Regions from separate parts of the Microbacterium sp. NPDC077391 genome, predicted to be linked through region 1. Evidence: predicted binding sites of a transcription regulator. Region 1 holds the regulator's gene; the other holds the start of a gene.
What was found. The regulator LexA, encoded in region 1, represses DNA repair genes until DNA is damaged. The targets are predictions, from matches to a motif close to TCGAACANNTGTTCGA.
Positions count from the first base shown of each region.

Region 2: the regulator LexA is predicted to act here: its motif matches at 3,070-3,085, upstream of AB0O65_RS03755 (DUF222 domain-containing protein).

Region 1 covers NZ_JBFBMI010000005.1:31,450-36,606, forward strand. The annotation lists gene hisH (imidazole glycerol phosphate synthase subunit HisH) at 1-289, opposite strand, end outside; gene hisB (imidazoleglycerol-phosphate dehydratase HisB) at 286-888, opposite strand; gene AB0O65_RS12655 (histidinol-phosphate transaminase) at 885-1,967, opposite strand; gene AB0O65_RS12660 (LysM peptidoglycan-binding domain-containing protein) at 2,022-2,414, opposite strand; gene lexA (transcriptional repressor LexA) at 2,720-3,406, shown strand; gene metE (5-methyltetrahydropteroyltriglutamate--homocysteine S-methyltransferase) at 3,477-5,157, opposite strand, start outside.
Region 2 covers NZ_JBFBMI010000001.1:817,385-822,541, reverse strand. The annotation lists gene AB0O65_RS03770 (PHP domain-containing protein) at 1-214, opposite strand, end outside; gene AB0O65_RS03765 (endonuclease/exonuclease/phosphatase family protein) at 269-1,294, shown strand; gene AB0O65_RS03760 (aminopeptidase P family protein) at 1,379-2,800, shown strand; gene AB0O65_RS03755 (DUF222 domain-containing protein) at 3,115-4,599, shown strand; gene AB0O65_RS03750 (alpha/beta family hydrolase) at 4,801-5,157, opposite strand, start outside.

The DNA.
Region 1 (5,157 bases):
CGCGCTCGACACCGCCTTCGAACATCACCTGCATGCCGACGCAGATGCCGAGCACCGGGCGCCCACCGGCCAGGCGACGGTCGATGATCTCGTCACCGCCGTGTGCGACCAGCGCCTCGCGCACGGCGGCGAAGGCCCCGACGCCGGGCACGAGCAGGCCGTCTGCCTCCAGCGCTCTGCCGCGATCGCGAGTGAGCTCCACCTCGGCGCCCGCGGCGGCCAGCGCCTTGACGGCCGAGTGCACGTTGCCCGACTCGTAGTCGAAGACGACGACGCGGCGCGTGGTCACAGCGCACCCTTGGTCGAGGGGATGCCCTCGACGAGCGGGTCGAGCGCCTTGGCCTGACGGAACGCACGGGCGAATGCCTTGAACTCGGCCTCGGCGATGTGATGCGGGTCGCGTCCGCCGATCACGCGCACGTGCACGGTGAGCCCGGCGTTGAAGGTGATCGCCTCGAACACGTGGCGCACGAGCGATCCGGTGAAGTGCCCGCCGATGAGGTGGAACTCGAAGCCGGCCGGCTCTCCGTCGTGCACGAGGAACGGGCGGCCGGAGATGTCGACCACGGCCTGGGCGAGAGCCTCGTCGAGAGGCACCATGGCGTCGCCGTAGCGCGAGATGCCCGCCTTGTCGCCCAGTGCCTCGCGGATCGCCTGGCCGAGCACGATCGAGATGTCCTCGACGGTGTGATGCGCGTCGATGTGCGTGTCTCCCGTAGCGCGCACGGTGAGGTCGGTGAGCGAGTGCTTGGCGAAGGCCGTCAGCATGTGGTCGAAGAACGGCACGCTCGTGTCGATGTCGCTGCGACCGGTGCCGTCGAGGTCGACGACGACCTCGACGGTCGACTCGGAGGTGCTGCGGGTGCGGCGGGCGGTGCGTTCGGTCATGCTGACGGTCCAATCGACGCGAGGGCTTCCAGGAATGCGGTGGTCTCGGCCTCGGTGCCTGCGGAGACCCGGAGGTGATGCGGGATGCCGACATCGCGGATGAGCACTCCGCGGTCGTACAGTGCGCGCCACAGGGCCTGGGGGTCGTCCACCCCGCCGAACAGGACGAAGTTCGACCACGAGGCGTGCGGCCGGTACCCGAGGGCCTCGAGCGTGGCCGAGATGCGCTCGCGCTGCTCGACGATCTCATCGACCATGCGCAGCATGGTGGCGGAGTTGCGCAGCGCCGCCACGGCGGCGGCCTGCGTGAGGGCGCTGAGGTGGTACGGCAGGCGCACGAGCCGCAGCGCGTCGATGAACGCCGGATCGGCGGCCAGGTACCCGACCCGAGCACCGGCGAAGGCGAAGGCCTTGCTCATCGTGCGCGACACCGCGAGACGCGGGCGACCGTGCAGCAGGCTCAGCGCGGAGGGCGCGTCGTGCGGGGCGAACTCCTGATACGCCTCGTCGACGACCACGACACCGCGGGCCGCCTCATAGACGGCCTCGATGACGTCGAGTCCCAGCGGCGTGCCGGTCGGGTTGTTCGGGGTGCACAGCAGGATGACGTCCGGGTCGGCCTCGGCGACCTGCCTGGCGGCATCGTCGGGGTCGATGGTGAAGTCGTCGTGGCGCGTGCCGGCGACCCACCGTGCGCCGGTGCCCTGCGTGATCAGCGGGTACATCGAGTAGGTGGGTGCGAACCCGAACGCCGTGCGGCCGGGGCCGGCGAAGGCCTGCATGATGTGCTGCAGCACCTCGTTCGAGCCGTTGCCCGCCCAGATCTGCTCGGCCGTGAGACCGTGACCGAGGTACTCGGCGAACCCTTCCCGCAGCGCGGTGAACTCGCGGTCCGGGTAGCGGTTGACATCGCGCAGGGCGAGGGCGACGTCGTCGAGGATGTCGCTGGCGACCTCGTCGGGAACCGGATGCGTGTTCTCGTTGACGTTCAGAGCGACGGGAAGCGGCGCCTGCGGGGCGCCGTACGGCGTGAGCCCGCGCAGATCGTCGCGGAGGGGCAGCTCATCGAGGGAGGTCACATGCTCCATCGTAGGCCGCGCATCGCACCCACCGCCTCGGATGACGGCGCACTCTCACTCGGCGGGCGCGGTCTCGGAGTAGGCGGTCGGGATCGCGATCGACGCACCGGCCTGGATCATGCCGGAGGGGAGGTTGTTGAGACGCCTGATGGCATCGATGACCTCGCGCGGGTCGGAGCCGGGAGCGGCCTCAGCGGCGATCGACCAGAGGGTGTCACCGGGCAGCACCGTCACCGTCTCGAACGCGACGGGTGCGCTCTGGCCGGACGCGATGGCGGAGCCGCCGGCCAGCAGAGAGACCGCGATGCCGGCGATGACCGGCGCGGCGGCGAGGGTGGCGAGCAGACGACGACCACGCACGGTGAGGCGCAGCCGGGTCGGGACAGAACGCCGGGCAGCGGCCGTGACCGACGCGGTCAGGGGGGCCTGGATGCTGATGGTGCTCATGCGATGCTCCTCTTCGCTCTCCTCCGCCCATCGGGCGGAAGTGGTGCAGCTTTCGCATCCGGCATCCGGCCGGGGATGCCGGATCCGAAGCTACGTTCCGAATCTATCTTCGATATCGAACATCTGTCAAGAATTCTTCGAATACAGCGCCCGCGGTTCTGCGACACGCTCGAACAGATCTTCCGTTTTCCGAGCGAACTCGGATACGGTTTCGATGAAGTCAGCCCACCATGGGCCACCGACATTCGAACCGCATCCCCGCGAAGACGCGGATCTGCACCGTGTGAGGGCATGAAGGAGCACCCATGAGCGACAACCCCGAGACCGCAGCCGAGGCTCCCCGCACGCGGCGCCGCAAGAGCCTGAGCCCCAAGCAGATGGCGATCCTCGAGGTGATCCAGAGCTCGATCGCCCGTCACGGCTACCCGCCGAGCATGCGCGAGATCGGCGACGCGGTGGGGCTGAAGTCGCTCTCGAGCGTCACCCACCAGCTCGGACAGCTCGAGCTGAGCGGCTACCTCCGCCGCGACCCGGGCAAGACCCGCGCCATGGAGGTGCTGATCGATCTGCCCGGCAGCGGAGCCGAGAACCCGGCAGACACCGCGCCGTCTGTCGGCGATGCCGCGCTGGTGCCGCTCGTCGGTCAGATCGCCGCCGGCGTGCCGATCACGGCAGACCAGCAGGTGGAGGAGATCTTCCCGCTGCCGAGGCAGCTCGTCGGCAAGGGCGACCTGTTCATGCTGAAGGTCAACGGAGAGTCGATGATCGATGCGGCGATCTGCGACGGCGACTGGGTGGTCGTGCGCACGCAGAACAACGCCGAGAACGGCGAGATCGTCGCCGCCATGATCGACGGGGAGGCGACGGTGAAGACCTTCCGCCGCCGAGACGGACACACCTGGCTGCTGCCGCGCAACTCGGCTTTCGAGCCCATCCTCGGCGACGAGGCGGTCGTGCTCGGAAAGGTCGTGGCGGTGCTGCGCTCGGTCTGAGCGAGCCCTCGCGAACGAAGAGGCGCCCCTTCCCGGTCGGGAAGTGGCGCCTCTTCGTCGTGGGCGGTGCTCAGACGGTGACGGCGACGTCCTCGCGGACGCGCCTGGTCGCCTCGACGATGTTGCGCAGCGACTCCACCGTCTCCTCGTACGCACGGGTCTTCAGGCCGCAGTCGGGGTTCACCCACAGCTGGCGCAGCGGCAGCTCGTCGACGGCGCGACGCAGCAGCGCCTCGATCTCCTCGACGCTGGGCACACGCGGCGAGTGGATGTCGTAGACGCCGGGGCCGACACCGTGGTCGAAGCCGAATCGCGCGATGTCGGCGACGACCTCCATGCGGCTGCGGGCGGCCTCGATCGAGGTGACGTCGGCGTCGAGGGCGCGGATCGCGTCGATCACGACACCGAACTCCGAGTAGCAGAGGTGCGTGTGGATCTGCGTTCCGGCGGCGGCGCCGCCGGTCGCGAGCCGGAACGAGCGCACCGACCAGTCGAGGTAGTCCGCCTGATCGGCCGCCTTCAGCGGCAGCAGCTCGCGCAGCGCCGGCTCGTCGACCTGGATGATCGCGATTCCGGCGGCCTCGAGGTCGGTGATCTCGTCGCGCAGGGCGAGCGCGACCTGGTTGGCCGTCTCGCCGAGCGGCTGGTCGTCGCGCACGAACGACCAGGCCAGGATCGTCACGGGGCCGGTGAGCATGCCCTTGACCGGCTTCGCGCTCAGCGACTGCGCGTACGACGCCCACGAGACGGTGATCGGCGCAGGGCGCGACACGTCTCCCCAGAGGATCGAGGGCCGGGTGGCGCGCGAGCCGTACGACTGCACCCACCCGTGCTGGGTGACGGCGGACCCGTCGAGGTGCTCGGCGAAGTACTGCACCATGTCGTTGCGCTCCGGCTCGCCGTGCACGAGCACGTCGAGGCCCAGCTCCTCCTGCAGGGCGACGACCTGGTCGATCTCGCGGCGCAGGAAGTCGTCGTAGTCGTCGGCGGGCAGCTCGCCGCGCAGGAACTGCGCACGAGCCCTGCGGATGTCGCCGGTCTGCGGGAACGAGCCGATCGTCGTCAGCGGCAGCGCCGGCAGGTTCAGCGCCTGCTGCGCGCTCTCGCGCTCGGCATACGAGACGCGCGAGAACTCCGTCTCGGCGACCTCATGGCCGCGCACGGCTCCGTCGCGCACGCCGGGTGCGTCATGCCGGTCGGCGAGGGCCGCGGACGCGGCATCCAGCGCGTCGGTGATGGCATCCCGCCCCTGGGCCAGTCCTTCGGCGAGGGTGACGACCTGGCCGACCTTCTGGTCGGCGAAGGCGAGCCAGGAGACGAGACGCGGGTCCAGCGCCGTCTCGTCGTCGACGTCGTGCGGCACGTGCAGCAGCGAGGTCGAGGTGGACGCCGAGATGTGGGACGCCCCGAGGTCGCGCAGCGCCTCGAGCTTCGCGAACGCCGCGTCGAGGTCGCCGCGCCAGATGTTGTGTCCGTCGATGACGCCGCCGACGAGGGTCTTGCCCTCGAGCGCGGGGAGCGCTGCGGGCACCTCGCCGCGGACCAGGTCGATGCCGATGGCCTCGACGGGTGCGGTCGCCAGCACGTCGAGCGTCGTGCCGAGAGCGGCGTAGGGCGCGGCCACGAAGATCTGCGGTCGCTCGCCGGCGCCGCCGAGCACGGCGAGGGCGCGGGCGGCGGCGTCGGCGAGCGCGGCGGTGCCGACCGGCAGCGACTCGCTCACCAGCGCCGGCTCGTCGAGCTGCACCCAC
Region 2 (5,157 bases), on a different contig from region 1:
TGCCGGGCAGGAACGTCATGCCCAGCGAGACCGCGGCATCCCCCGCCTCCTGCCAGCCGGTCGTGCGGTCGTGGTCGGTGAGGGCGGCGGTGCGGATGCCGTGGCCGTGCGCTTGACGCATCACCTCGGCCGGCGGCTCGGTGCCGTCGGAGTGATTGGAGTGCAGATGCAGGTCGCTCGGTCCCGGAGGGCGGGTGGAGGGGCCTGACGTCATCCTCCGAGGGTACCGCCAGCGATGACGCAGACGTCTCCTCTAGGATTTCGGACGATGCTACGACTCGTCGGAATCCTCCTCACGGTGCTGTTCGCCATCGCGACGGCGGTTCTCGTGTGGCCGCAGTTCTTCCATCTCGAGCTCACCTTCCCGATCACTCAGATCATCGCCTCCCGCATCGCGCTCGCGGTCGCCTTCCTGGTGGTCGCCCTGGTCGCCGCCCTGCTGCTCCTGGCGAGGCCGCTGCGCGGCTTCGCGGCGTCGATCCTCGTCGTGGCGCTGGTCGGAGCCGGCTCGATCGGCGTGATCGGGGCCACTCGGGGATACGGCTCGGATGCCCTGCCGCAGAAGACCGATGAGGCGGTGCGCGTGCTCACCTGGAACACCGCGGGCGCCGCCGTGTCAGCCGACACGATCGCCGGTGTCATCGCCGACCAGCAGATCGACGTCGTGTCGCTGCCCGAGACCGCGGAGGAGGTCGGCGAGCAGATCGCGATCATGATGCGCGATGCCGGACGCCCGATGTGGGTGCACCACGTCAACATCCAGCCCGACGTGCCGGACGGGCCGCAGGCCTGGCAGACGACGATCCTGATCTCGGCCGACCTCGGCGAGTACTCGGTGATCGACTCGTCGCTGGACGGATCGAGCAACACCGGATCGGTGCCGAGCGCCGTGGCGATGCCCGTCGACGGCACAGGTCCCACCATCGTGGCCGTGCATGCCGTGGCGCCTCGCCAGGGCGACATGTCGCAGTGGCGGTCGGACCTGGAGTGGATCGCCGACCAGTGCCCGGAAGGCGAGTTCATCCTCGCGGGGGACTTCAACGCGACGCTCGACCACATGGCATCGTTCGGCATCGACGGCGGCACCATGGGCCGTTGCATCGACGCCGCTGCGAGCACCGGCAACGGCATGGTCGGCACGTGGCCGGCGAGCCTGCCGCATCTGGCCGGCGCACCCATCGACCACATCATGTCGAGCCCGGAATGGCAGGCGACCGGAACGCTCGTGCTCGAGGACGCGGGCGGCAGCGACCATCGGGCGATCGTCGCTCAGCTGGAGCCGGCGGGTCGGTAACCGGTAACCGGGCGGCATGCGTCGCGCGTCCGCCGGGGCGCTGCGGCAGGGTGCCGTGTCGGCGACGAGTGACACAATGGATGCATGACCAGCGCAGACACCGACGCCGCCGTCGAGACCCCCGCCGAGGCTGTCGCAGCGGAGAAGAACCCCCGCAAGCAGCCGTTCCCCCGTGGATTCCGCGAGACGATCTCGACCGGATGGGCCGAACGCCCTGAGTCCATGCCCGCCCCGCGCGCCCAGGCGGCGTACGCCGCGGCCCGTCGCGCGAAGGTCTCGGCTGCCTTCCCCGGAGAGCGCCTGGTCGTACCGGCCGGATCGTTCAAGCAGCGCAGCAACGACACCGACTACCCGTTCCGCGCACACTCCGCCTTCGTCCACCTCACGGGGTGGGCGAACGAATCCGAGCCCGACTCGCTGCTCGTCTTCGAGCCGACCGAGAACGGACACGAGGTCACGCTGTACTTCCGCGAGCGTGCCGACCGCACCACCAGCGAGTTCTACTCGGATGCCACGATCGGCGAGTTCTGGATCGGGCCGCGCCCCTCGCTCGCAGGCGTCGCCGCAAACCTCGACGTCGCGACCGCCCACGTGGATTCGTTCGTCGCCGGGGATGACGACCTCGTCGTCGACGTCGACGAGGAGCTCACCCGCTTCGTCTCGGAGCTGCGCCTGGTCAAGGACGAGTTCGAGATCGCCGAGATGCGGCATGCGGTCGCGGTCACGGCATCCGGGTTCGACGACATCATCCGCGACTTCGACCGCGCGATCGCGCACCCCCGAGGCGAGCGCATCGTCGAGGGTGTGTTCCACCAGCGGGCTCGCAGCGACGGGCACTGGGAGGGCTACGACACGATCGCCGCCTCCGGCCATCACGCCTGCTACCTGCACTGGACGCGCAACGACGGCGCCGTCGTGCCGGGAGACCTGATCCTCATCGACGCCGGTGTCGAGGTCGACAGCCAGTACACCGCCGACATCACCCGCACCCTGCCGGTGAACGGCACGTTCTCAGACGTGCAGCGCCGCGTGTACAAGGTCGTGCTCGAGGCCGCGGACGCCGCGTTCGCCGTCGCGAAGCCCGGAGTGCGCTTCCGCGCGCTGCACGAAGCCGCGATGGACGTGATCGCGCGCCGCACCGCGGAGTGGGGCCTGCTGCCCGTCTCCGCAGAGGAGGCTCTGGATGCCGACAACGGCGGCCAGCACCGCCGCTACATGGTGCACGGCACCTCGCACCACCTCGGCATCGATGTGCACGACTGCGCGCAGGCGCGCCGCGAGATGTACTACGACGGGGTGCTCGAAGAGGGCATGGTCTTCACCATCGAACCGGGTCTGTACTTCCAGATCGACGACCTGACCGTGCCGGAGGAGCTGCGCGGCATCGGGGTGCGCATCGAGGACGACATCCTGGTGACCGCGGACGGCGCCGAGAACCTGTCGGCGGACATCCCCCGCACGGTCGAGGACGTCGAGGCGTGGATCGCGCGGCTGCGGAAGAGCTGAGCCGCTGAGCGCGGTTCATCCGCTGGGTCAGCGCCGCAGCGAATATCGCGCCGGCACGGACGCTCATCCGCGCCGGCATGCGGCCGGAGCGCCACGGCATCGAGGAGGAGTGGCACGCGGAACGTGGGTGGACTGAGGACCGGGGCTACGCACTGCTCGCACACGAAAGGCGATCTTCGAGCAGTTCCTGCTGTCGATGCCGTACCGGACGGAAGAAGGCGACAGCCTCCTTCGTTATCTCTTCGTGATCTTCCGGACGCGACTATCGCTCGAATTCTTGTTCGAATGTCGGTGGTCGCTCGCACAATTGAGTCATGGCCCTCTTCACCGACATCGACGCTCAGGTCGCGGTTCTGCGCGACCTGTTCGGCGCAGATGCGGATGTGCAGGATCTGTCGGCGCGGATGTCGTCGTTCCCGGGCGAGAAGCTGGTCGAGGCGCTGGGCGCGGCGGCGTCGCTGGTGCGCGCGGCGGAGCGGATCGGGATCGTCGGCGCGGGCATCGTCGCCGCCCGGTCCACGCGCGAAGCGGGGCAGGACGGGCTGGCGCAGTCCCGCGGTCACCGCTCTCCCGCAGCGCTCGTGCAGGAGCTCACCGGAAGCAGCCATGCCGATGCGCAGCGGCAGGTGCGGCTGGGCCAGTCCATCCTCGACAGCGAGGTCCCCGCTGCGGCGGAGGGGAATGAGACGTCGTGGAGCGGCCACGACGCCGTCCCTGCGCTCTCTGACACGGCGCTTCCCCGGATGCCCTGGCATGCGCCACTGTCGGCGGCGCTGCTGCAGGGGTGTCTCTCCCCGGCGCAGCAGGATGCGATCCAGCGCGGCCTCAGCCAGCCGACCGATGACTCCGACGACACGCACGCCGCCTGGACGGCAGCGGCAGAGCAGCTCATCGCCGACGCCGGCTGCCGCACCGTCGAAGAGCTTCGCATCCAAGCCCGGGCGATCCGGGACCACCTCGACCCCGAGGGCGCTGCGCGCCGGTTCGCAGAGCGGTACGAACGGCGCAGCTTCCGCACCTGGATCGACGCCGACGGACGCGAGCGCGGGCACATCGAGTTCGAAGACGAAGGCGCCGCCTGGGTGAGAGCGATCCGTGACGCGGCTCTGCGCCCACGTCGCGGGGGCCCGCGGTTCGTCGACTCCGACGAGGCGAACAATGCTCGAGATCTCGCCGCCGACTCTCGGACCAACGATCAGCTGTTCTACGACCTGCTCATCGATCTGCTTCGTGCGGGCGCGCTCGCTGACGCGAAAGACGTCTTCGGCGCACGCCAGGCCGGAGTGCGGCTCGTGCAGGTGCAGGCCGCCGACGGCACCCCGACCAGCGCGCGCACCGAGGACTACGGCATGCCGTTTCCGTTCGCCAGCATCCAGCAGCACGTGTGCGAGAGCGGAACCGTGCAGGTCACCATCGATTCCCGCGGCAATCCGCTCGACGTGGGCCGAGAACACCGACTCTTCACTCCCCCGCAGCGCATCGCGCTCGCCATCCGAGACGGCGGATGCCGCTGGCGAGGCTGTGACCGCCCCGCGTCGTACGGTGAAGCCCATCACATCGACGAATGGCATGCCGACCGGGGTCGCACCGATATCGACCGTGGCATCCTGCTCTGCAGACATCACCATATGCAGCTGCACCACGGCGGATGGCGCATCACTCGAGAAGGGAAAGGCGAGTTCCTGCTGCATCCGCCCGGCGGAGAACCGGCCATCCCCCTGCGTGCACGCGCAGCACTCGTCGCAGCCTGGGCCGGAATCGACCCTCCGCCCCGGCGCTTCCGACCCGCGATCGCGTGAGATTGTGCGACGGGGCGGGATGCTGCACCGCCGGCGACGTCGGCGACATGGTGGGCGTCAGGTGAGCACCACCGGCCGACCAGGACTCGCCACCCTCCCCGCTCTGCTTCCGAACGAAGCCGAGCTGCGTCGACAGCCACGGCGAACCTGACGCCGACAGGCCATCTGCCAGCCACAGCTCGATGTGATGGAGCCCGATGCTCACCTCTGCGCGTGCCGTCGCTCGACCTCGTCGATGAACGCCACCACCAACGGCGCCAGTTCCGCGCCGATGACGTCAGCCGGCCGCTTGGCACCCTTCACCTCGAACGAGTGCCCACCGCCGTCGATCCACGCGATCCTGGCATCCGGACACGACGCCACCGCTTCCTCCAGCTGCGCCAGCGGCTGCACGAACGGGTCATTCGTGCCTTCGACGAACAGCTGGGGCGCACGCACGGCGGGCAGATGCTCGACCCTCGGTTTCTCCGGCTTGCCGGGCGGGTGCAGGGGGTACCCGAGGTACACGAGCCCATTCACGTCGAGACCGTCCGCGACAGCCATCGACGCCATCCTGCC